DNA from 4 places in the Neorhizobium sp. CSC1952 genome. Region 3 is predicted to be linked to each of the others. Evidence: predicted binding sites of a transcription regulator. Region 3 holds the regulator's gene; each other region holds the start of a gene.

Region 1 (7,713 bases), 1.2 Mb from region 3:
AGGACCAGCTTCTCGCCGAGAAGCGGCTGCGGCTCGCCTTCGAGCGGCACGTGGATGACGATGTCCTTTGTGGCGCCGTGCTTCGTCTGGCCGAGCGCGATCTTCGTGCCGTCGGCGCGTTCCAGGAAGCCGGTGTCCCCGGGCTGCCCGCCGGAGGAGGCGTAGAAACAGGTGCGGTCCAGCTCGATGCCGCCATCCTCGCGGATGGCCATCACCACCGCTTCGGCCGTCGATAGGTAGAAGTCGTCGCGGTAGAGGGCTTCAACGGGCATGGATCACTCTGTCTTGGCGGCCGGATGTCAGGCGGTTTGGAAGGGAACGGGGATCTGGTGCTTGCGCGTCAGCCAGTCCGGCACCGGCAGGCCTTTCGATTTCAGGAAATCGGGGTTGAAGAGCTTCGACTGGTAACGGTTGCCGTAGTCGCAAAGGATCGTCACGATCGTGTGGCCGGGGCCGAGATCCCTGGCAAGCCGGATGGCGCCGGCCACGTTGATACCGGTGGAGCCGCCGAGGCAGAGACCTTCGTTCTCGACCAGATCGAAAATGTAGGGCAGCGCCTCGGCATCGGGGATGCGATAGGCGAAGTCGGGCGTGAAGCCTTCGAGATTGGCGGTGATGCGTCCCTGGCCGATGCCTTCGGTGATCGAGTTCCCCTCGGCCTTCAGCTCGCCATGGGCGTAGAATTCGTAAAGCGCCGCGCCTTCCGGATCGGCGATGCCGATCTTGACGTTCGGGTTCTTCGCCTTCAGCCCCTGGGCGACGCCGGCAAGCGTGCCGCCCGAGCCGACCGAGCAGATGAAGCCGTCGACCTTGCCGCCGGTCTGTTCCCAGATTTCCGGGGCGGTCGTCTCGACATGCGCGTCGCGATTGGCCACGTTGTCGAACTGGTTGGCCCAGATCGCGCCCGCGGGTTCGGTCTTGGCGAGCTCTTCGGCAAGGCGGCCGGAGATCTTCACGTAATTGTTCGGGTTCTTGTAGGGGACCGCCGGGACCTCGACCAGCTCGGCGCCGAGAAGCTTCAGCGCGTCCTTCTTTTCCTGGCTCTGGGTTTCCGGAATGACGATGACGGTGCGGTATCCGAGCGCCTTGGCGACCAGCGTGAGACCGATGCCGGTATTGCCGGCCGTACCTTCGACGATGATTCCGCCGGGCCTGAGCAGGCCCTTCTTCTCCGCGTCGCGGATGATGTAGAGCGCCGCGCGGTCCTTGACCGACTGGCCGGGGTTCAGGAACTCCGCCTTGCCGAGGATTTCGCAGCCGGTCGCTTCGGAGGCGCCCTTGAGCCGGAGAAGGGGCGTATTGCCGATCACATCGAGGACGGAGGAATAGGAGGTCATCGCGACACCTTGTTGTTCTGCCTGATTTAAGACGGGTCTTTTGGGCGGACAAGCACCGTAGAGCAAGAAATTCTGTTTCGGGAAGGGGCGGAGGCCGGTAAAATCCATCTTTCGGCGGGGCAGGCTGGCCGGAGCGACGTTTCAGCGGGAAAGAAACTTGGCCGGCTCTTCACGCGAACCCGCGATCACGTCGAAAATCTCGGAATATTCTTATCATATTGTAAGTAGTAAAAAGAACTTCCGGTCACGCGTATCCCAAAGCTGTTGAAGCCAATACTGAACCGTGCCATTCGAAAATTATCCCGCGGCGTGAATTCCGCTCGCGAATTGGCCTTGGATATGTCGCTGAGCTCCGAAAGGTTGGATTTCCTGATCGCCCATTACGTGTCCGGCTCTCTTCCGGAGCCGGCCCGTGCCCTTGTCGGTGCGCATCTGGAAATGCGGGCTTCGGCAGCGGGATTTGCCCGGACGCTGGAAGAAATGGCCGGCGACGCCCTGCACGACGGCGAATCGCTTGCCGTTTCCGCGCGCGACCGCCGGCTGAAGGAGATATTCAGGTCGGCCCCCATGCCGTCCGGACCACGGGGGATCGGCGCGGCATCGAAATTTCCAGCCTCGCTGCGGGCCTATGTGGGCGTCGATCTTCCGGACATTCCCTGGAAGCTGAGCCTGCCAGGACTTCGGCGGCATGTCCTGGAAAAGTCTTCCGAAGTGGAGGCGAGCCTCCTGTGGGCGCGGCCGGGCAGGGCACTTCCCCGTCACCGCCATCGGGGCCTGGAGCTGACGCTGGTGCTCGAGGGCGAATTCCACGACCAGCAGGGACGTTTCAGGAAAGGGGATGTCGCAATCGCGGACGAGACGGTGCAGCATCGCCCGATCGCCGGAAGGTGCGGGCCATGCATCTGCTTCCTCGTGCTGTTTGCGCCGATCGCTCTCTCCGGTTCGCCGTTCCGGCTCATCGGCGATATCATCGGCATCTGACGAGGATTGAATTCAAATGAAACCGCAAAGGCCGGTCATCCGACCGGCCCCGCCGTTTTCAGTTCAGATGGAGCTGGGCTTCACTCACCGCCTGCTCGAAGTGCTGACGCGCCTCCTCCGGCGTTCTGCGTCCGTCGAGCGCGGCGCGGCAGGCGCTGCGGGCCTTGACGAAGTGAGGCCCGCGCATGTCCGGCCAGCGGTCCGTCAACAGGGCCAGTGCCTCGAAAGGCCCGTTGATGACTTCCGTGCCAAGATGGCCGAACGCGACGCGGACAGGTTTCTGCCAGCTTGTTTGCATGTTTGTCTCCTCCCTGGATACCAACCATAGGAAACGGCCAGGGCGGCGAATGGTTCCCCGCCGCTGCAAAAAAATTGCAGCCGAGCGGCGGGGCCCGCGTTCACTGGAAAAAGCCGGCGAGCCAGTAGAACAGCGCGGAGATCAGCGCCGCTGCCGGTAGCGTCACGAACCAGGCGAAGACGATATTGCCGGCGATGCCCCAGCGGACTGCGGAGACCCGTCGCGCGGCGCCGACACCGATGATCGCCCCGGTGATGGTGTGGGTGGTCGAGACGGGTATGCCGAGCCAGGTGGCACCGAACAGCGTCAGGGCGCCGCCCGTTTCGGCGCAGAAGCCCTGCATCGGATTGAGCCTGGTGATCTTCGAACCCATCGTGTGCACGATGCGCCAGCCGCCGAAGAGCGTGCCGAGCGCCATCGCCGCCTGGCAGCTGATGACCACCCAGAAGGGGACGTGGAACTCGCCCCCGAGATGGCCCTGCGAATAGAGGAGGACGGCGATGATGCCCATGGTCTTCTGGGCGTCGTTGCCGCCATGGCCGAGAGAATAGAGCGAGGCGGAGACGAATTGCAGCACCCGGAACGTGCTGTCGACGGCAAAGGGCGTCTGGCGCACGAAGACCCATGAGACGATCAGGACCAGGGTCAAAGCGAGGAAGAAACCGATAGCCGGCGACATGAAGATCGCGCCGACGGTCTTCAGGAGGCCGCCCCAGACGATCGAGCTCAGACCCACCTTGGCGAGGCCGGCGCCCACGAGCCCGCCGATCAGCGCGTGCGACGAGCTCGACGGAATGCCGAATATCCAGGTGGCGATGTTCCAGATGATCGCGCCCATCAGCGCGGCGAAGATCACCTGCGGCGAGACGATGCCGGGATTGATGATGCCCGTGCCGAGCGTTTCCGCCACGTGCAGGCCGAAGAACAGGAAGGCGATGAAGTTGAAGAAGGCCGCCCAGAAGACCGCGTATTGCGGCCTGAGCACGCGGGTCGAGACGATGGTCGCGATCGAGTTCGCCGCGTCATGCAGCCCGTTCAGGAAGTCGAAGAAGAGCGCGATGCCGATCAGTCCGGCGAGCAGCGGGAAAGCGAGGGAGGCTTCCATCAGACATTCTCGATCACGATGCCGCTGATCTCGTTGGCGACGTCCTCGAACCGGTCGAGCACCTTCTCGAGCTCGCCATAGATCTCGCTGCCGATGAGGAAGTCCATGGCATTGCCGGTGCCGTGACGGCGGAAGAGATCCTTGAGGCCCTGGTCGTGCAGGTCGTCGGAACGGCCCTCGACGCGCATGATCTCCTCGGCGATCGCGCCGAGCCGCGGCGCATTGGCGCCGATCTTGTTGAGCAGCGGCACCGCCTCGGCGATGAGATGCGCGGCCTGGACGATCTCGCCGCCCATCTGCTGCATCAGCGGATCGAAGCTCGTCTGTTCGAACAGCCGGATCGTCTTGACCGTCTTGTGCATCATGTCGATCGCGTCATCCATGGATTGGATGAGGTCCTTGATGTCGCCGCGGTCGAAAGGGGTGATGAAGCTGCGGCGGGTGGCCTGCAGCACCTCGCGGGTGATGTCGTCCGCCTCGTCCTCAAGCGCCACGATGCGCTGGCAGTTGCCGTCGATGTCCCTGCCGGCGAGCAGCGCATTCAGGGCTTCCGCGGCGCCGACCACGGTACGGGAATGCTGCGCGAAAAGATCGAAGAAGGCATCCTCGCGGGGAAGCAGTTTTCTGAACAGGCCCAGCATACGAGGCTCCTTGCATCTTTCTGACCGTCATAAATGTGTCATAAAGCGTGAAAGGCGAGACTGGAAAGTGCCGGAAAGGATTTTCTGTGGACGACAAGACCTGCTTTTGTAAGCCGGCTAATGATTTGTTTTCCCAGAGGAATCGAAAAGAAGGCGCCACAAATGAAAAGGCCGCCGCACCAGCGGGTGCGGCGGCCGTCCGTCGACGGGAATTTCCGTCAGTCGATGATCTGCACGACGGTATGGGTCTGCGGATCGACGATCACGCGCTGCTCGTTGACGACCGCATAGGCATAGGTCGGCGCTTCCGGGACCGGCGTGAGCACCACCTGCTGCGGGATCGGCTGGCCGACGACGACGCGCTCCCGGACCACGACCGACTGCTGGATCGGCTGTTCGCGGACATAGGTGACGACGCGTTCCGGCGGCGGATCGATGGCCGTGCCGGCCGCCGCGCCGACGATGCCGCCCACGGCTGCGCCGACCGGGCCGCCGACGATGGCGCCGGTGACCGCGCCGCCCACGGCGCCGTTGACGGTGCTTTCCTGTGCTGCGGCACCCGTCGCAACGAGGCCGATCGCGGTAGAAATGAGAATCAACTTGTTCATGACCACTTTCCTTTCGGTTGAGGTGGCCGGAGAACGTCATCGCTTTCTTTTTCGTTCCGCCAAAATCGGCCTTTCGGACCTAAGTCCTAACGTCTTCAGGCCTTTAGTAGGACAATTTCGGATACCAGTGCGGCGACCGGGCCTCCGGCGTCGCATCCAGGATCGTCCAGAGCGGCATGAGATCGGGCGCGCCGCGCGGATCCTGGCCCGGATCGGCGGTGACCGCGCCCATCTCCTGGCTCCAGAAATGCCGCATGGTCCCGTCCCGCCGGGTAAAGACGTTGAAGGCGGCATCGTCGCTGCCGTTCGCGCCGAGCGCGTGATAGTCGCGGCTGTATTCGCCCGTCATGTCCGAATAAAGCGGCAGGTGATGCCAGCCTCGTTCCTCCTTGAAGTCGATCAAGCGCCTGATCGGCGAACGCGCCACGACCGCGAACGATACCCGTTGCCGGATGTCCGGGACCTCCCCGTCCCAGGAGGAAAGCAGCGACGTGCACATCGGGCAGGGGCGCTCCCGTTCCGGACCGAACATATAGCTGTAGACGACAAGGGTTTCCTTGTCGGCGAAGAGGTCTTCGAACGAAATCGGGCCGTTCTCGCCTTCGAACGTGTAATTTCCGGGCACCGCGCCGCCCGGCGGCAGCCGGCGTCTCTGCTCGGCGACCCGTTCGATATGGCGCCTGAGTTCTATCTCCTCCGCAAGCAGGGCATCGCGCGCCTCCCGGTAGGCGGCGCTTTCGTTGGGGAACCGCACTCCGTTCTTCATCGCCAGCTCGATTGCGGGTCTGAGGCTCTGCACGTCGTTCATGACATATCCTCCATCTGTCGCTTGCGCAGGAGACGGATCCGGCTCCCGCTGCTAAACATCGGTTCGGGCGATCGCGTCTCGCCCTGACCCAAGGACGCCCGCCGGCCTCCCGAGCCGACCGGCACGTATGAAAAATGCGCTCGAAATGAGGGAGCAAAATGTCGGAGCGATTTCTGATCGAGGGGCCGGAGAACGCAGAATTCACGATCCTGCTGGCGCACGGCGCCGGCGCTCCGATGGATTCGGCGTCGATGACGGCCGCGGCGAATGCTCTCTCGGCCAAGGGCTTCCGCGTGGCGCGGTTCGAATTCGGCTATATGGCGTCCCGGCGGATATCGGGCGACCGCAAGCCGCCGCCGAGGGCCGAAACCCTCAATCCCGAGTACCGGGACGCGATCGCCGAACTCGGCGCGAAGGGACCGCTCGTCATCGGCGGCAAGTCGATGGGCGGACGGGTCGCGAGCATGATTGCCGACGACCTCTATGCGGAGGGAAAAATCGCCGGCCTTCTCTGCCTCGGCTATCCCTTCCATCCGCCCGGCAAGCCCGAACAGCTTCGCACGCAACACCTGAAAGGGCTGAGGACGCCCGCATTGATCTGCCAGGGGACCGATGAAGACGTCGATCGCGACTGTATCGATCAGCGGCGGGAATTGCCTGAGAAGCTGGATGCGATCGCCAAGGCGGGGTTCGACGGGGTGGAGATCTTCGAGAACGATTTCCTGGCCTTCGACGGCAGTCCCTCGGATGTCGGGAAGATGGTGCGGGATTTCGGCCTGGAGATCACGCTGTTCCAGCCCTTCGCGATTTCGAGGGCATGCCGGAACCATTGCGCAGCCGCACCTTCGACCGCGCCGAGCGCAAGTTCGACGTCATGCAGCAGCTCGGCACCGACCTTTTGCTCGTCTGCTCCAACGTCTCTCCGGTGTCGCTCGGCGGCATCGACCGGGCGGCGGCCGATTTCCATCAACTCGGCGAACGGGCGGCAAAACGCGGCCTGAAGGTCGGCTACGAGGCGCTCGCCTGGGGCCGCCACATCAACGACCACCGCGATGCCTGGGAGATCGTCCGCCGTGCCGATCATCCGAACATCGGCCTCATCCTCGACAGTTTTCACACGCTGTCGAAAAAGATCGACATCAACTCGATCCGCTCCATCCCGAAGGACAAGATCTTCATCGTCCAATTGGCCGATGCGCCGCTGATCGACATGGACCTGCTCTACTGGTCGCGGCATTTCCGCAACATGCCGGGCGAGGGGGATCTGCCGGTGACGGCGTTTACGGCGGCGATCGCCGAGACCGGCTATGACGGCTATTTCTCGCTGGAGATCTTCAACGACCAGTTCCGCGGCGGCCAGGCGCGGCCGATCGCGGCCGACGGCCACCGGTCGCTGATCTATCTCGGCGACCAGGTGCGCCGCAGCCCGAACGTCTCCTCGCTCACCGTTCCCGCCATGCCGGAGCGGGCGAAGGTCACGGGCGTCGGCTTCGTGGAGTTTTCCGCCGACGAGAAGGACGCCGCCGATCTTGCCGGCATCTTGCGCACGCTTGGTTTCCGCAAGGTGGCCGTCCATACGAAGAAGGTCGGCCTCTATCGGCAGGGCGATATCCGCCTCATCGTCAATACGGAGGAGAAGGGTTTCGCCAGCGCCTCGTTTGCGGTGCACGGCACGTCGGCCTATGCGATGGCGCTCAAGGTCCAGGATGCGAAGGATGCGCTGGCGCGCGCCGTGGCGCTGGGGGCGGAGGCCTTCAGCCAGCCGGTCGGCCCGGGCGAGGTGGAGATCCCGGCGATCCGCGGCGTCGGCGGCGGACTGATCTATCTGATCGACGAGAAGAGCAGCCTCGGCCGGTTTTCCGAGATCGACTTCGTGCCCATGGAGGACGGTGCGGAGGTTGCTCCGGCGCATCTCGAACATGTGGACCACATCGC
Region 2 (7,713 bases), 1.1 Mb from region 3:
CGGCTTCCAGCTCCCCTCCGTCCATCTTCTGAACGAGCCGAAGGCCGTCGCCCGCGACGCCTCGCTTTCCGCCGATGCGCTGGAGCAGAATGCCCGCCTGCTGGAAGGCGTTCTGGAAGATTTCGGCGTCAAGGGCGAGATCATCCATGTCCGCCCCGGCCCGGTCGTCACACTTTACGAACTGGAGCCCGCGCCCGGCATCAAGTCCTCGCGCGTCATCGGCCTTGCGGACGATATCGCCCGTTCGATGAGCGCGATCGCCGCCCGCGTCGCCGTCGTCCCCGGCCGCAACGCGATCGGCATCGAGCTGCCGAACCGCATCCGCGAGACCGTTTATCTCAAGGAAATGATCGGCAGCAAGGATTTCGAGGCGAGCAAGGCGAAGCTCGCCATGGCGCTCGGCAAGACGATCGGCGGCGAGCCGGTCGTGGCCGACCTCGCCAAGATGCCGCACCTCCTCGTCGCCGGTACGACGGGTTCCGGCAAGTCGGTCGCCATCAACACGATGATCCTCTCGCTTCTCTACCGCTATACGCCGGAGAAGTGCCGCCTCATCATGATCGATCCGAAGATGCTCGAACTCTCCGTCTATGACGGAATCCCTCACCTTCTGTCGCCGGTCGTCACCGATCCGAAGAAAGCCGTCGTCGCGCTCAAATGGACCGTCCGCGAGATGGAAGAGCGCTATAAGAAGATGTCGAAGATCGGCGTGCGCAATATCGACGGCTTCAATACCCGCGTCGAGCAAGCTCTCGAAAAGGGCGAGGTGCTGACCCGCACCGTCCAGACCGGTTTCGACCGCCAGACGGGCGAGGCGGTCTACGAGACGGAGGAATTCGATCTCGAGCCGATGCCCTATATCGTCGTCATCATCGACGAAATGGCCGACCTGATGATGGTCGCCGGCAAGGATATCGAAGGTGCGGTCCAGCGCCTGGCGCAGATGGCGCGCGCCGCCGGCATCCATGTCATCATGGCGACGCAGCGCCCGTCGGTCGACGTCATCACCGGCACGATCAAGGCGAACTTCCCGACCCGCATCTCCTTCCAGGTCACGTCGAAGATCGACAGCCGCACGATCCTTGGAGAGCAGGGCGCCGAACAGCTACTCGGCATGGGCGACATGCTCTATATGGCAGGCGGCGGCCGCATCCAGCGCGTCCACGGCCCCTTCGTGTCGGATACGGAGGTCGAGGAGATCGTCTCCTACTTGAAAACGCAGGGCGCGCCCCAATATCTCGATGCGATCACGGCCGATGACGACGAGGACGGCGACGGCGGCGGCCCGGCCGGCACCGCGAACCTCTCGGATTCGGACGACCCCTACGACCAGGCGGTGGCGATCGTGCTGCGCGACGGCAAGGCTTCGACGTCCTATGTCCAGCGCCGCCTCGGCATCGGCTACAACCGGGCCGCCTCGCTCATCGAGCGGATGGAGCAGGAAGGGTTGATCGGGCCGGCAAACCATGCCGGCAAGCGCGAGATCCTGGTGCCGACGGAGGGCGACGTCCTCGACCGGTAAGGCTTTCGTGATCGCCATCAAGCCGCCGCCTTTCGCGCCCAGAAGTTCAAGGAAGGAGACCAGAATGAAGAACGAAAAATCCATCCTTTCCGGCACGTTCGGCCGCAGACAGTTTTCGCTGGGGCTTGCGGGATTGGCGGCGGCGGCCTTCGCGCCGGGCATCAGCTTCGCGCAGGGTGCCAGCGGGGCGGCCGCGCAGAAGATCGCTGACCATTTCTCGTCGGTCAAAACCATGATGGGCGAGTTCGTGCAGTTCGGCCCGCGCGGCGAGCAGACCGGCGGCAAGTTCTATATCGAGCGGCCCGGCAAGCTGCGCTTCAACTTCGAGGACCCGTCGCCGATCCGCGTGATCGCCGACGGCAGGAATGTCGTGATCGGCAACCTGAAGCTCAAGACCTGGGATATCTACCCGCTCTCCAAGACGCCGCTGAGCCTGCTGCTTGCCAACCGCATCGATCTCGGCAACCAGATGGTGCGCGACGTCAAGCAGGAATCCGATCTCACCACGATCGTGCTCGGCAACAAGACCGTCTTCGGCGATTCGACCATCACGATGATGTTCGATTCGAAGACCTTCGACCTGCGCCAGTGGACGATCACCGACGCCCAGAACAAGGACACGTCGGTGATGATCTACAATGTCCAGAACGGCGTGAACTTCGACGAGAAGGTCTTCACCATTCCCTATGACGACGTGAGAAAGATGTAATCGCGATCGCTTGCCGAATGGAGAGGCTGCGCGCGGCGCGGCCTTTTTTGCTTCTCAGGGCCGAGGAAATTTCCTAAACCTCCCGGCGACACGTCGGGGTTCGATCAATGACATTTTCCATCGCCACCTGGAACATCAACTCGGTGCGCCTGCGCATGCCGATCGTCGAGCAGTTCCTCGTCCGCCACAAGCCGGACATCCTCTGCCTGCAGGAAATCAAATGCCGGGAGCCGGAGTTTCCGCTCCAGCCGCTGAAGGACCTCGGCTACCAGCACATCATCATCCACGGCCAGAAGGGCTATCACGGCGTCGCCATCGCCTCGAAGATTCCGCTTCTCGAAGACCACCGCCAGAATTACTGCGGCGTCGGGGATGCGCGACATATCTCGGCGATCTTCGAGCGGGGCTCGCGGCGCATCCGGGTCCACAATTTCTATGTGCCGGCCGGCGGCGACGAACCGGACCGGACGATCAATCCGAAATTCGGCCACAAGCTCGATTTCGTCGAGGAGATGAAGGCCCTGCGGGCCGATGCCATGCCCGGGATCTCCTCCATCCTCGTCGGCGACCTCAACATCGCGCCGCTGGAGAACGATGTCTGGTCGCACAAGCAGCTTTTGAAGATCGTCAGTCATACGCCGGTCGAGACCGAAGGCCTGACCGAGGTAATGAACCGGGGCGGCTGGCTCGATCTGATGCGCCATCACACGCCGGAACCGACGAAAATCTATACCTGGTGGAGCTATCGCGCCAAGGACTGGGAGGCGGCCGACAAGGGCCGCCGGCTCGATCACATCTGGTCCTCGCCCGACCTCGGACCGTTCCTGGACCGGATCGAGGTGCTGAAGGAAGCACGCGGCTGGAACCAGCCTTCCGACCACGTGCCGGTAACGGCGGTGTTCAAGTTCTGACGCTGACGGGTTTGTCCATTCAGGTGAGCTGCGAGATCGCGGCCCCCTCATCCGCCCTCCGGGCACCTTCTCCCCGAGAGGAGAAGGGAGTTGCCGCGACGTTGCCGCTCCTCCTCTCCCCTCGGGGAGAGGGTGGCCGAGCGAAGCGGAGGCCGGGTGAGGGGGCTGCCCGGCACAAGGCTCAATACAGTTCTCAAGCGAACCTGTGCCCCATCGCCGCCGCAGCCTTGGCAAGGCCGGTGATGTTGTCGCGGATGCGGTCTTCGATCACCCGGCCGACATCGGGATATTCCTCCAGCAGGCGGTGGAAGAGCGAGCGGCTGATCTTCAGCGCCTCGGCTTCCTCGATCGCCATGGCGGTGAACTTCCGTTCCACCATCGTGATCAGCGCGAGTTCGGAAAGCAGTGTTCCGGGGCCGACGGTCGCTTCCGCTCTCACCTCGCCGTTGCGGCCGGCCACCAGCAGTTCGAAACGGCCCTTCGATACGATGAAGGCCGATTCCGCCGGCGACCGCTCCCGGAACAGCTCCTGGCCCGGAGACACCTGCCGCCGTTCCGCGCCGAAGGCGATCAGGCGCAACTGGTCGCCGTTCATCTCCCGGAAGAGCGGAACCCCTGAAAGCAGCCGGATATCTTCGGTGAGAGACATGGTTCAAATCACGGGACGATCTTGTAGCCACCGTTTTCGGTGACCAGGATTTCCGCGCTGGAAGGATCGCGCTCGATCTTCTGGCGCAGCCGGTAGACGTGGGTTTCCAGCGTGTGGGTGGTGACGCCGGAATTGTAACCCCAGACCTCTTCCAGGAGCACGTCGCGGGTCACGACCTTCTGGCCGGCGCGGTAGAGATAGCGGATGATCGCCGCTTCCTTTTCGGTCAGCCGGATCTTCTTGCCGTCCTCGGTGGTGAGCAGCTTCTGGCTCGGCTTGAAGAGATAGGGGCCGACGGTGAAGGTCGCGTCCTCGCTCTGTTCGTACTGGCGAAGCTGCGCACGGATGCGGGCGAGCAGCACGGCGAAGCGGAAGGGTTTCGTCACGTAGTCGTTGGCGCCGGCTTCCAGCCCGAGAATCGTGTCGGAATCGGTATCATGGCCGGTCAGCATGATGATCGGCGCCTTGAAGCCGTTCTTGCGCAGAAGCTTCACCGCCTCGCGGCCGTCCATGTCCGGCAGGCCGACATCCATGATCAGGAGGTCGATCTGGGTGCTCTTGGCGGTCTGCAGCGCCTTGGCGGCATTCGCCTCCTGGAGGATCGAGAACTCGTCATAGAATGACAACTGTTCCACCAGGGTCTCGCGCAGGTCGTCGTCGTCATCCACCAGAAGTATCGTACGCGCTGCCATGCTTCCTGCCTTTCGTCTCGCCGGTCGTTTCGGAAGCCGAAAATTTCGGCCTTCCAAAGCCTGATCAGGGCCTTCGATCTAAATCCCATCGTGCTATGAATTCAAACGAAATCATATTCAAAGCAAAAACTTGTGAGAAAAATGCAGCGTTTTCGCGATGGCTCGTGTTCCAGGCCGAATGTCGTCACCGTCCGGAGGGCGCCGCGCAACCCTCAGCGCGCGATCGTCTCCTTCGGCGGCATCACCGTGCCGGCCGCGCTCGGACGGTTCGGAACCACGGCCTTCAAGCGGGAAGGGGACGGTGCCACGCCGATCGCGGCAATGCGCCTTCTTCACGGCTTCTTCCGCGGGGAGAGGGTGCGCCTGCCGCCCACGGCCCTGCCGGTCAGGCGCATCGCCAAGGACATGCTGTGGTGCGACCAGCCGGAGCATCCCTCCTACAATCGCCTGGTCAGGGCGCCCTTCCGGCCGAGCCATGAGGACATGCTGCGGGCCGACGGTCTCTACGACATCTGCCTCGTGCTCGACTGGAACATCACCTCGCGGCGGCGGCATCGCGGCTCGGCGATCTTCTTTCATCTCATCAAGCCCGGCTACCAGCCGACCGCCGGCTGCATCGCGGTCAGCCTTCCCGATATGAAGCGGCTTCTGCGCTTCATGCGGAAGGGCACGGTCGTGCGCGTCCTCTGATATCGTGGCGCTGCCGCTGCGGTTGTCGTATTGCCGTAATAACGGAACCCTAAAGTTTAGAACGGCTCGAAACTAGACGCCGTTATTCAACTTTGGAGGCAGTGAGATGACCGAACATCTTTCCCAGAAGATATTCCCGACGACCCAGCTGGAAGATGCGGATGGCGAAGGCCATAATTCCAGCATCAACCCGACGATGGGCGAGATCATCGGCAAGCGCTTCTCGCGCCGCAACTTCCTTCAGGGTTCCCTGGCCGTTTCCGCGATTGCCGCAACCGTCAGCCCCGTGGCTTTGATGACCGCCGAGAAGGCGCGCGCCACCGGCGTGTCGGCTTTCTCCTTCTCCGAAATCGAGGCCGGCGTGGATGCCAACCACCATGTCGCCGAAGGCTATAGCGCGGACGTCCTGCTGCGCTGGGGCGATGCGATCTTCCCGGATTCCCCGGCATTCGACCCCACCAGGCAGACGGCTGCCGCGCAGGCCCGCCAGTTCGGCTACAACAACGATTATGTCGGCTATATCCCGCTGGAAGGTTCGGCCGAACACGGCCTTCTCGTCGTCAACCACGAATATACCAACCCGCACCTGATGTTCCCGGGGCTGGTGACGATCGCCGACGGAAAGATCAAGCAGGGGCCGCTCAGCAAGGAGCAGGTCGATATCGAGATGGCCGCGCATGGCGGCACGATCGTCGAGATCCGCAAGGTGGACGGCAAATGGCGGGTCGTGCCCGAAGGCCGTTATAACCGCCGCATCACCTCGGCCACGGAAATGCAGCTCACCGGGCCCGTCGCCGGCAACGACCGCGTGAAGACCTCCGCCGATCCGACCGGAACCCGCGTCATCGGCACGCTCAACAACTGTGCCGGCGGCGTCACGCCCTGGGGCACCTACATCATGGCCGAGGAGAATTTCCACGGCTACTTCTCCGGCGAGCTGCCGGCCGGCCACAAGGAAGCCGCCAATTACAAGCGCTACGGCGTTCCGGAAGGCGGTTACGAATGGGCGAATTTCTACGACCGCTACGACCTCGCCAAGGAGCCGAACGAGCCGAACCGTTTCGGCTGGATCGTCGAGGTGGACGCCATGGATCCGGCCTCCACGCCGAAGAAGCGGACGGCTCTCGGCCGCACCAAGCATGAAGGCGCGGAATCGATCGTCGCCGAAAACGGCAAGGTCGTCTTCTATCTCGGCGACGACGAGCGTTTCGACTATGTCTACAAATTCGTGACTGACGGCACCTACAATGCCGACGACCGGGCCGCGAACCTGAACCTTCTCGACGCCGGCACGCTCTATGTCGCCAAGTTCGAGGAGGACGGCTCGATGCAGTGGCTGCCGCTGGTTCACGGCCAGGGGCCGCTGACCGCCGAAAACGGCTTTGCGAGCCAGGCCGATGTGCTGATCGAAACCCGCCGCGCCGGAGACCTTCTCGGCGCCACAAAGATGGACCGTCCGGAGGACGTGCAGCCGAACGGCGTCAACGGCAAGGTCTATGTCATGCTCACCAACAACACCCGCCGCAAGGCGGAGCAGGTGGATGCTGCCAATCCGCGCGCCGAAAACGCTTTCGGCCACATCATCGAGATCACCGAGGACGGCGGCGATTTCACCGCCACGTCCGGCAAGTGGGAAGTGCTCCTGAAGTGCGGCGATCCTTCGGTCGCAGCGGTCGGCGCGACCTTCTCCACCGAGACGACGAAGAACGGCTGGTTCGGCATGCCGGACAACTGTGCGGTCGATTCCGCCGGCCGCCTCTGGGTCGCGACCGACGGCAACAACAACAAGGCGACCGGCCGCACCGACGGTCTCTGGGCCGTCGATACGGAAGGGGATGCCCGGGCGACGTCCAAGCTCTTCTTCCGCGTGCCGGTCGGTGCGGAAATGTGCGGCCCGCTCTTCACGCCGGACGACGAGACCGCCTTCGTCGCCGTCCAGCATCCGGGCGACGGCGGCGACGATTGGGAAGGCCACGGCCGCCCGTCCTATTACGAGGACCTCTCGACCCGCTGGCCGGACTTCAAGGACAACATGCCGGTACGCCCGGCGGTGCTCGCCATCACCAAGATCGGCGGCGGCAAGATCGCCGTCTGACGCGCGCTTGCGACGACAACAGGGCCCCGCTGCAATCGGCGGGGCCTTGGACGTCGATAAAGGTGAGAACATCTCTTCCGTCATGCCCGGGCCCGTCCCGCGCATCTGCAAACCATTGATGTTTGTGGATCCTCGGCACAAGGCCGAGGATGGCGCCGGGTAAGACGGGAGGTTTGTCAACGAACTGGGCCCAGCTGTCGGCAGCAGGCTTTCATATGGCCGGGTTCATCCGTTTATTTCCGTCACTCAAGGGAACGCGGGGTGACGAACCGTTCCAGGCGGCCGGAGCCTTCACGGATCCCCTGCCAGTCCGTGGCGTCGAAATCGATCACGGCAAGCCCGGCCGTCGGAAATTTCTCCGCCAGCCGCCGCCGGGTTTCGGCATTTTCCGCATCGGTCAAAAGCAGCGCGAGTTCCTGAAGGCCGGGATTGTGCCCTAGGATCA
Region 3 (7,713 bases):
CGATTTTATGTAGTAATAACAATCATTTGATGTGTCACAAATGTTTCATCGAAGTGACATAAAACGAAGAGGCTACAACGGCTAAGACAAGCGGGCTGAGCGCCGGCGAGAGCGAGAGCCGGCGACGTTCGCATTCACACAAGCCCATGACGGGAGAGACCTCATGAACATCTTGAAACTTTCTGCAGCAGCCCTCGTGGCCTCCGTTGCGTTTGCCGGTGCTGCCGCTGCGCGCGACCAGGTCCAGGTTGCCGGTTCCTCCACCGTTCTTCCCTACGCGAAGATCGTTGCCGAAACTTTTGCCGAGACCTTCCCGAACTTCAAGGCTCCGGTCGTTGAATCCGGCGGCACGGGCGGTGGTCTGAAGGCATTCTGCTCCGGCGTCGGCGAAGGCACCATCGACGTCGCCAACGCTTCGCGCCCCATCAACAAGAGCGAGCTGGAAGCCTGCAAGGCCGCCGGCGTCACCGATATCCAGGAAATCCGCATCGGCTACGACGGTATCGTTTTCGCGGCCGACTCCAGCAATGGCGACATGAAGATCGAGCCGAAGGACCTCTACAAGGCTCTTGCCGCTGAAGTCGTTGTGGACGGCAAGCTCGTCGCCAACCCGTACAAGAACTGGTCCGAGATCAACCCGACCCTGCCGAAAGGCCCGATCGCCGCCTACATTCCGGGCTCCAAGCACGGCACCCGCGAAGTCTTCGAAGAGAAGATCATGTCCGAAGGCTGCAAGGAAGCCGGCGCCGCCGACGTCATCAAGGGCCTCGTTTCGGATGCCAAGCAGGCTGCGGCCAAATGCATCGCCGTTCGCAAGGATGGCGTGTCGGTCGACATCGACGGCGACTATACCGAGACGCTCGCCCGCATCGCGGCCAACAAGACCGGCGTCGGCGTTTTCGGTCTGGCCTTCTATGAAAACAACATGGACAAGCTGAAGGTCGCGACCGTCAAGGACATCGTTCCGTCGACGGAAACCATCTCTTCCGGCCAGTATCCGGTTTCCCGCCCGCTCTTCTTCTACGTGAAGAAGGCTCACCTCGGCGTCATCCCGGGCCTCAAGGAATATGTGGAATTCTTCGTCTCCGACGACATGGTCGGCCCCGAGGGCCCGCTTGCCGAATACGGCCTCGTCGCTGCTCCGGACGACCAGCGTGAGCAGGTCCGCAAGGACTTCGAAGCCGGCAAGACCATGTAATGAAATGATCGGCGCCGCCCTCTGGCGGCGCCGATTTTCCTTGATCGGGCTGTTCATCGCAGCTCGAGGCGCCGCAGGAAAAGCGGCGGTCGACGCGCACGGCGCGGACGCGGATGCGATCGGTTCCGATGAGCGGAGCTGGGCGGTATGGGTTGCCGCCATCGGCGGTAGGCCGGGGGATTCTGATGAGTACATCATTGATATTATTGATTGTGGCGTTGATCGGCATTGCCGGATACGTTGCCGGCGCGCGGCGCGCCATGGCGCTTGCCGGCGGACTGTCGTCCAAACTGCATTCCCGACCGGGATATTACGGGTCGTTCATCGCCCTGTGGGCGATCGTTCCCGCCTTGCTGATCCTTGCGGTTTGGCTTGTCGCCAGCCCGATCTACATCAATTCTTCCGTTCGTTCGGGCTTCCCCGAAGAGGTGAAGGCTCTCTCCGAGGCCGAGCAGGGGCTGAACTTCGGCATGGTGAGCTCGCTTGCGCGCGGCATGAACGTGCTGTCGCTGGAAGAGATCGAGCGGGTGGGCAGCAATCCGGCCGAGCTGCGCGCCGCGCTCGGCGCCAAGGGCGTGCCGCTCGCGGGTGAGCCGCAGCCCTTCATGGTCGAGGCCGCCGGCGAGCTGAACACCATGACCGCGTTGAGCCGGACGGCGATGACGATCGTGGTGCTCGCCGCGTCGCTGGCCGGTGCGCTGCTCGCGTTCCGCCAGATCGCTCCCCGTTTCCGCGCCCGCAACCGGGTCGAGAAGGTCATCCTGGCCAGTCTCGTCGTCGCGTCGTCCATCGCGATCCTCACGACGATCGGCATCGTCCTGTCGATGCTGACGGAAGCGGGACACTTCTTTGCACGCGTGCCCGCCTGGGAATTCTTCTTCGGCACCGTCTGGGATCCGCGCTTCGCGGCCGCCGGCGCGACCGACTCGGAAGGCCAGTTCGGCCTGATCCCGCTGCTTCTCGGCACGCTCTATATCGGCCTGGTGGCGATGCTCGTCGCGGTCCCGGTCGGTCTTTTCTCGGCCATCTACATGTCCGAGTATGCCTCGCCGAAGGTGCGTTCGATCGCCAAGCCGCTGCTTGAAGTCCTTGCCGGCATCCCGACCATCGTCTACGGCTTTTTCGCCCTGACTGTTGTCGGTCCCTTCCTGCGCGATCTCTCCTCGCAGGTGAATGGCCTGCTGACCGGCGACTACATGAACTTCATCCAGGCGCAAAGCGTGCTGACGGCCGGTTTCGTCATGGGCATCATGCTGATCCCTTACGTTTCCTCGCTGTCCGACGACATCATCACCGCCGTGCCTCGCGCCCTGCGCGACGGTTCGCTCGGTCTCGGCGCGACCCGCTCCGAAACCGTCAAGCGCGTGACGTTGCCCGCAGCGCTTCCGGGCATCGTCGGCGCCATCCTGATGACCGCTTCCCGCGCCATCGGCGAGACCATGATCGTCGTGCTGGCCGCCGGCGTCGCCGCCCGCATCCAGTTCGATCCCTTCGAGCCGATGACGACGGTGACGGTCAAGATCGTCAGCCAGCTGACGGGCGACCTCGAGTTCACCTCGCCGCAGACCCTGGTGGCCTTCGCGCTCGGCATCACGCTCTTCGCGATCACGCTTTGCCTCAACATCTATGCACTCTACATCGTGCGCAAATATCGGGAGCAGTACGAATGACCGATGCACTTTCTCCCGCAGCAGGCATCCCCAAGGCCAAGCCCGCCCGTCGCGATATCGGCATCAAGCGCCGTTACGCCGCCGAACGCCGCTTCCGCGCCTATGGCATAGCCGCCCTGTCCTTCGGCATCATCTTCCTGCTGATCCTCATCTGGTCGGTCGTCTCCAAGGGCTATACCGCCTTCCAGCAGACGATGATCACCGTGCCGGTCGAGTTCTCCGAGCAGGTCATCGACCCGCAGAACGAGCGGGCCACCGATCCGCAGAAGTTGATGACGGCGAACTACCCGATCCTCGCCCGCAACGCGGTTGCCAAGGTGCTCGGCGTGGCCGAGAACGACCGTGCCGGGCTGCGCGCCGTCAACCAGATGATCTCGGATGGCGTCCGCACCCAGCTTCGCGACATGGTCGTCGCCAATCCGTCGCTGATCGGCACGACGCAGACCGTCTCGCTGCTGGCCGCAGGCGATCTCGACTCCGCCTTCAAGGGCCAGATCGATCTTTCGGTTCCCGAGACCAACCGCAAGGTTTCCGACCGCCAGGTGGGCTGGATGAACCAGCTTGCCGAAAGCGGCGCGCTGGCGAAGCACTTCAATACCGGCATTTTCGTCAATGGCGCGTCGAGCCGTCCGGAGGCCGCCGGCGTCGGTGTCGCCCTCATCGGTTCGTTCTACATGATGCTGATCGTGCTGGTCCTGTCGCTGCCGATCGGCGTCGCCGCCTCGATCTATCTCGAGGAATTCGCCCCGAAGAACAGGTTCACCGACCTGATCGAGGTGAACATCAACAACCTCGCTGCCGTCCCCTCGATCGTCTACGGTCTTCTCGGGCTTGCCGTCTTCGTCAACTTCGCCGGCCTGCCGCGCTCCGCTTCCCTGGTGGGTGGCCTGGTTCTGACCCTGATGACGCTGCCGACGATCATCATCGCCACGCGCGCGGCGCTGAAGGCGGTGCCGCCATCGATCCGCGCGGCCGCCCTCGGCCTCGGCGCCTCCAAGATGCAGACGATCTTCCATCACGTCCTGCCGCTTGCCATGCCGGGCATCCTGACCGGGACCATCATCGGTCTCGCCCACGCGCTCGGCGAAACCGCACCGCTGCTTTTGATCGGCATGGTCGCCTTCGTGGCCAACTATCCGACCACGCCGCTCGATCCCTCGACGGCGCTGCCGGTGCAGATCTACATGTGGGCGAACGAAGCCGAGCGCGCGTTCGTCGAGCGTACCTCGGGAGCGATCATCATCCTGCTCCTGTTCCTCATCGTAATGAACGTTGGCGCAATTCTCTTGCGGCGGCGCTTTGAGCGTCGCTGGTAGAAGGAGTAGATACGATGAACATGATGTCGGAAGCAGCAGTTGAAAAGGCGCTGGACCAGAAGATGAGTGATGTTTCGCATAAGATGATCGGCAAGGACGTGTCCGTGTATTACGGCGAGAAGCGAGCGCTTTTCGACGTGAACCTCAACGTCCGCGAAAACACCGTGACGGCTCTTATCGGTCCCTCTGGCTGCGGCAAGTCCACCTTCCTGCGCTGCCTCAACCGCATGAACGACACGATCGAGAATTGCCGCGTCACCGGCAAGATCACCCTCGATACGGACGATATCTACGATCCGCAGATCGATGTCGTCGAACTGCGCGCCCGCGTCGGCATGGTCTTCCAGAAGCCGAACCCGTTCCCGAAGTCGATCTACGAGAACATCGCCTACGGCCCGCGCATCCACGGGCTGGCCAGGAACAAAGCCGACATGGACCAGATCGTCGAGGCGAGCCTCCAGCGCGCCGGCCTGTGGACGGAAGTCAAGGACCGCCTGCATGAATCCGGCACCGGCCTTTCGGGCGGCCAGCAGCAGCGCCTCTGCATCGCCCGCGCGGTCGCCGTATCGCCGGAAGTCATCCTCATGGACGAACCCTGCTCGGCGCTCGACCCGATCGCGACCGCCAAGGTCGAGGAGCTCATCCACGAGCTGCGCGCCAACTACACGATCGTCATCGTGACGCACTCGATGCAGCAGGCCGCCCGTGTGTCCCAGCGCACCGCCATGTTCCACCTCGGCCAGCTGGTCGAGGAGAACGACACGGACAAGATGTTCACCAACCCGGACGACCAGCGCACCCAGGATTACATCATGGGCCGTTTCGGCTGATCGGCCGGCTGTGCCGCCTGACATCAATTTCGAGGATTAGAAGATGGCATCGACCCATATCCTGTCGGCCTACGACGACGAACTGAAATATCTGAGCCGCCGCATTTCCGAAATGGGCGGTCTTGCCGAGCAGATGTGCTCGGACGCCGTACGCGCGCTTGTGAATTCCGACTCGGCGCTTGCCCAGAAGGTCATCTCCGACGACGTGATCCTGGATCACGCCGAGCGCGAGATCCAGGACAAGGCGATCGTCACGATCGCCAAGCGCCAGCCGATGGCGTCCGACCTGCGCGAGATCGTCGGCACCTTGCGCATCGCCGGCGATCTGGAACGCGTCGGCGATCTCGGCAAGAACACCGCCAAGCGGGTCATCGCGGTTCAGGGCACCGGCGTGCCGCGCAAGCTTGCCCGCGGCATCGAGCACCTTTCCGATCTCGCGCTCGTGCAGCTCAAGGAAGTGCTCGACGTCTATGCGAGCCGGTCCGCCGAGAAGGCGGAAGCGATCCGCATCCGCGACGAGGAAATCGACGCGATGTACACGTCCCTGTTCCGCGAGCTCCTCACCTACATGATGGAGGATCCGCGCAATATCACCACCTGCACGCATCTGCTGTTCTGCGCCAAGAACATCGAGCGGATCGGCGACCACGCCACCAACATCGCCGAGACGATCTACTACATGACGACGGGTGCCCAGCCGGAAGGCGAGCGTCCGAAGGACGATACGTCGAACACGCTCGGCGCCGTTACCGAGTAAAAACGGCACCGAATGACGGAATGCTGACGGAGCAGGGTGAGAATGCTGCCAAAAATCGCTGTCGTGGAGGATGAGGAAGCGCTGAGCGTGCTTCTTCGCTACAATCTCGAAGCCGAAGGTTATGACGTCGAGACGATCCTGCGGGGGGACGAGGCCGAGATAAGGCTTCAGGAGCGCACGCCGGATCTTCTGATCCTCGACTGGATGCTGCCCGGCGTTTCCGGCATCGAACTCTGCCGGCGCCTGCGCATGCGCCCGGAAACCGAGCGCCTGCCGATCATCATGCTGACGGCCCGCGGCGAGGAGAGCGAGCGTGTCCGCGGCCTGGCCACGGGTGCGGACGACTATGTGGTCAAGCCCTTCTCGACGCCGGAGCTTATGGCCCGCGTCAAGGCGATGCTGCGGCGGGCGCGCCCGGAAGTGCTCTCCAGCGTTCTGCGCTGCGGCGACATCGAGCTCGACCGCGAGACCCACCGCGTGCATCGCAAGAGCCGTGAGGTCCGCCTCGGCCCGACGGAATTCCGCCTGCTGGAGTTCCTGATGGCATCGCCCGGCCGCGTCTTCTCCCGTTCGCAGCTCCTGGACGGCGTCTGGGGCCACGACATCTACGTGGACGAGCGCACAGTCGACGTGCATGTGGGGCGCCTGCGCAAGGCGTTGAATTTCTCCAACATGCAGGATGTCATCCGCACCGTCCGCGGTGCGGGTTATTCGATGGAATCCTGATCGCTGGAAGAGGCGCGCGTCATCGCGCCTCAGCCTCCTGCCATTCCGGCAGCGGAAACAGCCGGTCGTAGGCCCAGTTGAAGGCGAAGGCATAGAAGACGTAGAAGACGGCAAAAGCCACGTCCATGACCAGCGCTTCCCACAGGCTGATATCGAGATACCAGGCGACGAAGGGCAGAAGCACGATCAGCAGGCCTACCTCGAAAAGGATGGCATGGCCGACGCGGATTGCCGGCGTTTTCTGCGTGCCGCCGGTCAGCCGCCGCATCAGATGGTCGAAACCGAGATTGTAGAGATAGTTCCAGCCGGTCGCGATCGTCGCACCGCCGATTGCGATGACGCCGATGTCGGAGAGCGGTTTGCCGAAGGCAAGCGCCCCGAGCGGCGTGACGATGAGAAGCGCGATGACTTCGAAGCTGATGGCGTGGCGGATACGGTCGCGGGTCGAGCGCATGATATTCCCCGGTGGGTTCGTTCCGGGTCGTCCCGGAGTTTTGGCCCGATATTGGGGGAGGTCGTCCTCGCATCCTTGAGATAGGTGCTTTCGCACTGCTCGGCAAGCCGCGGCAGGGCATAGCTGCCATGCACACGAAAAAAGCGGGCCTCGAAGCCCGCTTCAGCTTGATGACAAATCTTGCGTCTCGCTCGGCGTCATCCTCGGCCTTGTGCCGAGGATCTGTAAACATCGATGGTTTGCAGATGCTCGGGACAGGCCTGAGCAAGACGATCAGAGATTTTCGAACCTTTGTCGGCAGTCTGAAGCGATCTCGAAGCCCGCTTTCAATTCATTCTCGTGCCGCGTTCGTGTCAGGCCCGGGCACTCGCCCTGCGGCGGTCGTGAACCGGCTGATAGGCAAGCCGCGTGTGATAGCCGCAATAGGGCGAATTGTCCGGGGAGTCGCAGCCGCAGAAGTGGAAATCTTCCTTGAGCGGATCGCCGACCGGCCACTTGCAGGTGCGCTCGGTGAGTTCCGTCAGGGCGAGGCGACGGGAGATCGGCACCACCACATTGGCGGCCGGACGATATTCCATCTCCTCGAAAGCCTCGACTTCGATCTCTTCCTTGAGAAGAGTTGCGCCGACCGCGCGGGCGACGGTCCGGGTGGCGACGCGCGACGCATAGTTCGGAGCCCGGGGCGCCGATGTGGTCCGCTTGGCGGCCGAACGGCCCGTGGCCACCGTGCCGCCGGCTTTCGCCCGGCCCGGCAGGCTGAGG
Region 4 (7,713 bases), 580 kb from region 3:
GAGAATGCCGGCAGCCGGACCATTTCCATCAGCTATCTCGGGCTGGTGCGCGAGCAGGCGGCACCCGGGGCCGGAAGGCCGGAATGGCACGGCTGGTACGAATATTTTCCCTGGGAGGACCACCGGAAGGGAAGGCCGGATATTCTTTCCGGCATAACCGGCCGGCTGCAGGACTGGGCGGATGCGGCGCCGGCACATCGCGAGCATCGCCGGCGCCGTATCGATTTCACGTTCGGCCTTCACGACGCAACCTGGAACGAGGATCTCGCTCTGCAGCGCTACGAGCTGATGTACGAAGCCGGACTTGTGACGGAGGCCGGCTGCTCGCGGGAGCAGAGCCTCGGCCGGCAGATGTTCGCCGATCACCGCCGCATTCTCGCGACCGCGATTGCCCGGCTGCGCGCAAAGATCAAGTACCGGCCGGTCGTCTTCGAACTGATGCCGGAGAAATTCACCCTCCTGCAACTGCAGCGCACCGTCGAAGCGCTGGCCGGGCTGACGCTGCACAAGCCGAATTTCCGCCGGCTGATCGACCAGCAGGAGCTGATCGAAGAGACGGGCGAAGTGACCACCGAAACGGGCGGCCGGCCGGCCAAGCTCTTCCGGTACCGGCACGCGGTGCTCGAGGAACGGGCGCTTTCCGGCTCGAAACTTCCTCTCTCGCGCAATTGACATAAACTCGATTCGAGAATATGTCTTTGCGCCAGATATACTCAACACGAGTATAAAGGAGGCGCCCGTGAATTCCTTGATTTCCGCATCGACGCTCTACGACCGGGTCAGCCGCGTCATTCCCAAGGCCGAATGGATGGCTCACGAGGCCGATATCGAGGCGATCCTCGATCTGAAGCGTCGCCGCAACGCCGTCATCCTCGCCCATAACTACCAGACGCCGGAGATATTCCATGGCGTCGCCGATATCGTCGGCGACAGCCTGGCGCTGGCCCGCAAGGCCGTCGAGGTGGATGCGGACGTGATCGTGCTTGCCGGCGTGCATTTCATGGCGGAAACGGCGAAGCTCCTGAACCCGGAAAAGACGGTACTGATCCCCGATATGGGGGCAGGCTGTTCGCTGGCGGAATCGATCACTCCGGAAGACGTGGCGCTGCTCCGACAAGCGCATCCGGGCGTGCCGGTCATCACCTATGTGAACACGTCCGCCGCCGTGAAGGCTGCTTCCGACATCTGCTGCACCTCCGGCAACGCGAAGCAGGTGGTGGAGTCGCTCGGCGTCCCGAAGGTGCTGATGATCCCCGACGAGTATCTGGCGCAGAACGTAGCGCGCGAGACCGATGTCGAGATCATCGCCTGGCACGGCCATTGCGAAGTGCATGAACTGTTCGACGCGCAGGATGTCCGCGACCTGCGCGAAGCCCATCCGGGCGTTCTGGTGCTCGCCCACCCCGAATGTCCGCCGGATGTGGTGGCGGAGGCGGATTTCGCCGGATCGACCGCAGTCATGTCGGACTATGTCGGGAGCAGGAAGCCGGCGCGCGTCGTGCTTCTGACGGAATGTTCCATGAGCGACAATGTGGCCGTGCATCATCCCGATGTGGAATTCGTACGGCCCTGCAATCTCTGCCCACATATGAAACGCATCACCCTTTCCAACATCCGCAAGGCGCTGGAGGAGAACCGCCATGAGGTGACCGTCGATCCGGCGGTTGCGGCCGCGGCGCGTCTGGCGGTGGAAAGGATGCTGGCGATATGATCGACGGGCTTGATCACCTCGCGGGCCGTATCGCGATCGTCGGCAGCGGGTTGGCTGGACTGGTGACGGCGCTGATGCTGGCGCCGCGGCCGGTCGTGCTCGTCACCCGCGCCGGCCTGGGTGGGGAAACGTCCAGCGCCTGGGCGCAGGGCGGCATTGCCGCGAGCCTTGGCGAGGATGACAGCCCCGAACTCCACCTTGCCGACACGCTGGCCGCCGGCGACGGATTATGCGACGCAACGATCGCCGCATCTATTCTTCATGAGGCGCCTGCCGCCATCGCGATGCTGGAAAGATTCGGCGTGCGCTTCGACAGGACAGCGGACGGGGCGCTGGCGCTCGGCCTGGAAGCAGCCCATTGCCGCCGCCGCATCGTGCATGTGGAAGGTGACGGATCGGGTGCGGCGATCGTCCGGGCACTGGCCGATGCCGTTCTCGAAACGCCGTCGATCACCGTACTGGCCGGTGTCGAGGTACGACGCCTGCTCACCGACGACGGCAGGCTATCCGGCCTGCTCTGCGCAACCGGCAACGGCGCGGCGTTTCTCCCGACTTCGCGCGTGGTCCTCGCGACCGGCGGGCTCGGCGGGCTTTATGATGCGACCACCAATCCCGTCGGCAATTACGGCCAGGGCATCATGCTCGCCGCACGCGCCGGTGCCGAGCTCGCCGATATGGAATTCGTGCAGTTCCACCCGACAGCGCTCGATTTTCCCCGGCGGCCGCTGGCATTGGTAAGCGAGGCGGTGCGGGGGGAGGGCGCCGTGCTCGTCAACGAGAAAGGCGAACGGTTTCTCGCCCGCGAACCCGGAGCCGAACTCGCTCCGAGGGATATCGTGGCCCGGGCGATCAGCGCCGAAATCGCCCGCGGCGGCCGTGTCTTTCTCGATGCCCGCGAAACGCTCGGCCAGAGGTTCGCAGGCCGTTTCCCGGCTATCGACCGGTTGTGCCGGGAGGCCGGCATTGCTCCGTCGCAGGACCGCATTCCCGTTCGTCCCGCCGTTCATTACCACATGGGCGGCGTAGCGACCGACATGAACGGCCGCAGTTCGGTCGAAGGCCTATGGGCGGTGGGCGAGACGGCCTGCACCGGTCTGCATGGAGCGAACCGGCTTGCCAGCAATTCGCTGCTCGAAGCCGCCGTCATGGGCATGCGGGCAGCCCGGGACATCGCCGGGACGTCCGCCGACGGCGCTCGCGTTCTGCCTGTGACCGGCCTCCCCCCATCGGCAGATGTTTCCCCCGTTCAGCCGATCGTTTCCCGCCATCTCGGCGTGTTGCGCAATGCCGGCGCAATCCATGGCGCGGTCGCAAGTCTGCTGCCGCTCGTCGAAGACGAGGGGCAGGCCTCCGATCCCGCCATCGTCGCGCTGCTGGTCGCGGTCTTCGCCTCGCTCCGGCGGGAATCGCGCGGCGCCCATGCCCGCACGGATTTCCCGCTCAAGCTCGCCTATGCGGAGCGGCGGAGGATGCGCCTTGCCGAGGCGCTGGATATCGCTCGAGCGGCTGCTTCCCATCCCATTGCCCGGAGTGCCTAAGGAGTCCCCGACATGAGCCTTGCTCCCCTTCCCCGACTGATCGTCGAGCCGCCGGTCCGCGCAGCGCTTCTCGAAGATCTCGGTCTTGCCGGCGACATCACTTCGACCGCCGTCATCCCGGCCGAGCATCGCTCGACGGTGATCATGGCCGCCCGCAAGGCCGGCGTCATTGCCGGGTTGGACGCCGCCGAGCTCGCCTTCCAGCTCGTAGATCCCGCAATCAGCGTCACACGCCATGTTCCGGACGGGACGGCGGTGAAGCGGGGCGACACGATCGCCACGATCGAAGGCCCTTCCCGCGGGCTTTTGACGGCCGAACGGACCGCGCTCAACTTCCTCGGCCATCTCTCCGGTATCGCCACCGTGACGGCGGGCATCGTCGCGGCGGTCGAGGGCAGCAAGGTTTCGGTGGTCTGCACCCGCAAGACGACGCCCGGGCTCAGGGCGTTGGAAAAATACGCCGTACGCGCCGGCGGCGGCATGAACCATCGCTTCGCACTTCACGATGCCGTGCTGATCAAGGACAACCACGTCGCGATCGCCGGCAGTGTCGCTGAAGCCATACGCCGCGCCAGGACGGGTGTCGGCCACATGGTGAAGATCGAAGTGGAGGTCGATACGCTTACCCAGCTTCACGAAGCCATGGAGATCGGCGTGGACGCCGTGCTTCTCGACAACATGACACCCGATGAACTGCGCGAGGCCGTCGCGATCGTCGCCGGTCGGGCGATCACGGAAGCGTCCGGCGGCATTACGCCGGAGACCGCCGCGGCCGTCGCGGCATCGGGCGTGGATCTCCTCTCGGTCGGGTGGATCACTCATAGCGCCCCCACCCTCGATATCGGCCTGGATTTCCAATCCGCCTCGTCGTGACGGCGCCACCCGCCGTCCTGGAATCGATAGCCGCCTACCTTCCCTTCGGAACAACAAGGGATTATGAAATATGCGTTGGAACTCACGAGGAGGTGATTCGCAATGATCAGGAAATTGGCAGCCGAGGCGATCGGGACATTCTGGCTTGTGTTCGGCGGGTGCGGCAGCGCCGTGCTTGCGGCAAGCTACCCGGATCTCGGCATCGGCTTCGTTGGCGTTGCGTTTGCGTTCGGATTGACAGTATTGACAATGGCTTATGCGGTGGGAGGAATTTCCGGAGGGCACTTCAATCCCGCCGTTTCGCTCGGTCTGGCCGTAGCCCACCGATTCGAGTGGAAGGATCTGGTGCCCTATTGGATAGCCCAGGTCGTCGGCGGGCTGGTCGGGGCCGCTGTGCTCTATGCCATCGCATCAGGCAAAGCGGATTTCGTTGCGGGCGGCTTTGCTTCGAACGGGTACGGCGTCAACTCACCCGGCGGCTACGGCCTGACAGCGGCTCTCGTGGCTGAAATCGTTCTGACCGCAGGGTTTCTGATTATCATCCTTGGGGCCACCGCAAAAGCCGCGCCCGCGGGTTTTGCTCCCATCGCGATCGGACTCGGTTTGACGCTGATCCACCTGATTTCGATCCCGGTGACAAACACGTCGGTCAATCCCGCCCGGTCGACCGCGGTGGTCTTCTTCGCGGAGAACGGCGCTCTCGGACAGCTCTGGCTGTTCTGGTTGGCGCCGCTGGTCGGCGCGACGCTCGGCGGCCTGATCTGGAGCATGCTCCTCGCACCGGGTGAATCTCCTCGCGGCATCGCGGGAGCCGAGCCTGCCTAATACCGGATCCGGTGCCTCACCATCAGGAAGGCCCGTTTCGGCGGGCCTTCTTTTTTGCAGGCTTGTCCCAGATGCACCTCAGACGTCCTTGTTCCGTGCGAGCACATCAAGAAGCTGGTTGGTGTTGTCGATCGAAAACTGCACCCGTTCGCCCGGCCAGACCGTTTCCGAATAGGCGATGGGCGTTCCCTTCATATCCACATCAACCTTCTTCAACACAATGACCGGCTGGGACATGCTCTGGTCGAGCTGGCGGGCCTCTTCAGGCGTCGGCATCCGGACCAGAATGTCGGTCCGCAGGCGGATGTAGTCCGGAACGCCGTATTCGGCCAGGATCACGCTGACACTCCGCCCGCTACGCCGCGCCTTGTCGAAACCGGGAAAACGGCGGACCGGATAATAGGCATTCGATAGGTTGATGGGTTCGTCATCGGCAAAGCCGCGCCGGACGATATGATAGACCGGCTCGCCCCGCGGCAGCCGAAGCGCCTCGGCAACCGCGGCGGAAGCGGGTATCTCCTCTTCGCGGACGGCCTGGCCGAAAGGCTCCCTGCCCTGGTCCAGAAGGTTCTGCGAAAAGCGGGTGCGCTCGGAAAGACGATATTCGAGACGCCCCTCGCGAACGAAAGTGCCCCTGCCTTGCTCGACCTGCACGAGCCCGCGGCTCTGAAGACTGGAGATGGCCCGCCGGATCGTGTGGCGGCCGACGCCGAACTGCTCCATGAGGTCGGCCTCCTTCGGAAGCTGGGTCATGGGGGAGAGCCGACCGGTCAGGATGTCTTCAGCAATATCTTCCTCGACCTGCTGCCACTGCCCATGCGACGATTTCTTCTCCATGTCTCTCTTTCGTCTGATCCGCTCATGTCGTCCGGATGTCGATACCTTTCGGCGCATCCGGTTTCAATCGGGATTGCCGGTCACTCTCCTGTCATCCACCCGTAGAAGATCGGCGATAGAAGGAAGAGGAGCGTAAATACGCCGGTTACTTCATATGGATGTCATCGATCGCCGTTACAGAAATATTCGAATATTTTCTAATAAATTCGAATGAATTGGGACGAAGAATGATCGAGATCAGCCGCCGGAACGGCTCGCTGATCGCTTCGGCACTGCTTTCGGTGCTCGACTGGAATCTTCTGTCTTCCGACGTCCGCTTTGCCGGGCTCGACAATTACGAGGCCATTCTGGCCAGCGTGGATTTCAGGATCGCCGCATGGAACATCCATCTGTGGGGCCAGCTTGTTCTCGAAAACCGGTTCAAGAAAACGCTCACCACCGGGATAGCGACCTTTGCCGATCTTGAGGGAACCGAACGCGCCTGGGGACCGCTGATGGCGACCAGCCTCTTGTCGATCGTGCCCGTCCTCGTCATATTCCTGGCCGCGCAGCGTTTCATCGTCGATGCGCTCGCTCCCGGCTTCGACGAGAGATAGGCACCGCCAAATGCATCGGGTCATCGTCATCGGTTCCGTCAATCACGACCGCATCTGGCAGCTCGAAGACGCGCTGACGCCGGGCGGACGACTGCGCTTTTCCGCACGCGAGGTCCATCTCGGCGGCGGAGGCTTCCACACCGGCTGCCAGCTTCTGGATCTGGGGGCGAATGTGGCGCTCGTTACGCGCCTCATGCAGGACGAGAAGGGCCTATCGGCACTGAAGACCCTGAATACGGCAGGTTTCGACACGGCTCACGTGGCGATGCTGCCCGGCGAGACCGAGCCGCTGGAAATCCTGCTCGAACCGAACGGCGAAAGAACGATTATCGCGCCTGCCGGCCGAAGCCGCGCGCCCCTTTCCATCGGCGGTGCGTTGACGGGCGAGGCCGCCTATCTCAATGCCCTCCTGCTCGAAGAGGGCCTCGTCACAAGGCTTCATGATATCCCTCTCGTGGTTTCACAATTGCCGCTGCGGCCAGCCACGCCTCGGCCGGCCGATTATGTCGTCACATCGCGCGACGACGCAGGCGAGGAAGCGCCGGCGGTGTGGCGCCGCGCCATGGAGCTTGCCGGCCCGCGCCTCAAGATGCTGGTTCTGACGGACGGGCCACGCCGGATCACGCTTTACGACGGCTCCCGGTCGATCACGGTCGATCCGGCACCGGCCGTAAAAGTCGCCAGTACGATCGGTGCAGGCGACCGTTTCAGCGGCGCCTTCCTCTTTGCATTGCTCGATGGGTTGGATGCGGCTTCCGCTGCCGCCGAAGCGAGCCGCCTGACGGCGGATTGGCTGCGCCGGCGTCAGCCTGCCTGACGCGGCCTACGCCGGAAATCGCCTCGCCGGCTGCCGGAATTCTGGAATGTTGGGGCTCGCCCGTCCGACGCAAATCGCCTGTTCATACATACAATTGTCACGGAGAGCTGTTAGAGATAAAACATCCGAATGAATTTAGAGTTCATCCGAATGTATAAGGCGAACGAAGCATCCGGCAGCCGGCCCCGATGGGGGCAATGGCAGCTCCTTGAAAAGCAGATCAGCCGCGACATCGCATCCGGAACCTTGGCTCCCGGCTCTCAGCTGCCGACCGAGGCGGAGATCATGCGCAGGTTCGGAGTGGGCCGGCATACCGTGCGGCGCGCCATCGCGGAACTCGCCGAGGCAGGCAAGGTACGCGTCGAGCAGGGGCGCGGCACTTTCGTCGAAGAACATTCGGTGATCCGCTACAACATCGCGCGGCGGACGCGATTCAGCCGTAACCTCAAGGAGCAAGGGCGCATCCCCTCCGGACAGCCGGTGAACGAGCTGGAGATCGCGGCACCACCGGTCGTC

What was found. Region 3 encodes PhoB, which activates phosphate uptake and scavenging genes when phosphate is short. Its sites were predicted from a motif close to TGTCATNNANCTGTCAT; they were not measured.
Region 1: QTA58_RS23225 (DUF47 domain-containing protein) is a predicted target of PhoB. The motif match lies at 4,388-4,404, and genes of this name have one in related genera.
Region 2: QTA58_RS10895 (PhoX family phosphatase) is a predicted target of PhoB. The motif match lies at 5,197-5,213, and genes of this name have one in related genera.
Region 4: phnF (phosphonate metabolism transcriptional regulator PhnF) is a predicted target of PhoB. The motif match lies at 5,874-5,890, and genes of this name have one in related genera.

What each region holds. Positions count from the first base shown of each region.
Region 1 covers NZ_CP128416.1:4,774,845-4,782,557, reverse strand. The annotation lists gene QTA58_RS23250 (alanyl-tRNA editing protein) at 1-272, opposite strand, end outside; gene QTA58_RS23245 (cysteine synthase A) at 300-1,337, opposite strand; gene QTA58_RS23240 (cupin domain-containing protein) at 1,677-2,318, shown strand; gene QTA58_RS23235 (DUF982 domain-containing protein) at 2,377-2,616, opposite strand; gene QTA58_RS23230 (inorganic phosphate transporter) at 2,717-3,721, opposite strand; gene QTA58_RS23225 (DUF47 domain-containing protein) at 3,721-4,362, opposite strand; gene QTA58_RS23220 (DUF1236 domain-containing protein) at 4,581-4,970, opposite strand; gene QTA58_RS23215 (DUF899 family protein) at 5,074-5,778, opposite strand; partial or broken gene QTA58_RS23210 (alpha/beta family hydrolase) at 5,937-6,389, shown strand; partial or broken gene QTA58_RS23205 (TIM barrel protein) at 6,391-7,713, shown strand, end outside.
Region 2 covers NZ_CP128416.1:2,212,592-2,220,304, forward strand. The annotation lists gene QTA58_RS10865 (DNA translocase FtsK) at 1-1,522, shown strand, start outside; gene QTA58_RS10870 (outer membrane lipoprotein carrier protein LolA) at 1,587-2,231, shown strand; gene QTA58_RS10875 (exodeoxyribonuclease III) at 2,339-3,142, shown strand; gene QTA58_RS10880 (cyclic nucleotide-binding domain-containing protein) at 3,336-3,791, opposite strand; gene QTA58_RS10885 (response regulator transcription factor) at 3,800-4,483, opposite strand; gene QTA58_RS10890 (L,D-transpeptidase) at 4,625-5,173, shown strand; gene QTA58_RS10895 (PhoX family phosphatase) at 5,280-7,268, shown strand; gene QTA58_RS10900 (histidine phosphatase family protein) at 7,511-7,713, opposite strand, start outside.
Region 3 covers NZ_CP128416.1:1,067,036-1,074,748, reverse strand. The annotation lists gene QTA58_RS05565 (substrate-binding domain-containing protein) at 164-1,198, shown strand; gene pstC (phosphate ABC transporter permease subunit PstC) at 1,384-2,868, shown strand; gene pstA (phosphate ABC transporter permease PstA) at 2,865-4,184, shown strand; gene pstB (phosphate ABC transporter ATP-binding protein PstB) at 4,199-5,014, shown strand; gene phoU (phosphate signaling complex protein PhoU) at 5,058-5,771, shown strand; gene phoB (phosphate regulon transcriptional regulator PhoB) at 5,814-6,497, shown strand; gene QTA58_RS05535 (PACE efflux transporter) at 6,517-6,951, opposite strand; gene QTA58_RS05530 (GcrA family cell cycle regulator) at 7,305-7,713, opposite strand, start outside.
Region 4 covers NZ_CP128416.1:1,642,379-1,650,091, forward strand. The annotation lists gene QTA58_RS08345 (hypothetical protein) at 1-672, shown strand, start outside; gene nadA (quinolinate synthase NadA) at 740-1,711, shown strand; gene QTA58_RS08355 (L-aspartate oxidase) at 1,708-3,249, shown strand; gene nadC (carboxylating nicotinate-nucleotide diphosphorylase) at 3,262-4,122, shown strand; gene aqpZ (aquaporin Z) at 4,225-4,947, shown strand; gene phnF (phosphonate metabolism transcriptional regulator PhnF) at 5,026-5,784, opposite strand; gene QTA58_RS08375 (hypothetical protein) at 6,012-6,380, shown strand; gene QTA58_RS08380 (PfkB family carbohydrate kinase) at 6,391-7,197, shown strand; gene phnF (phosphonate metabolism transcriptional regulator PhnF) at 7,348-7,713, shown strand, end outside.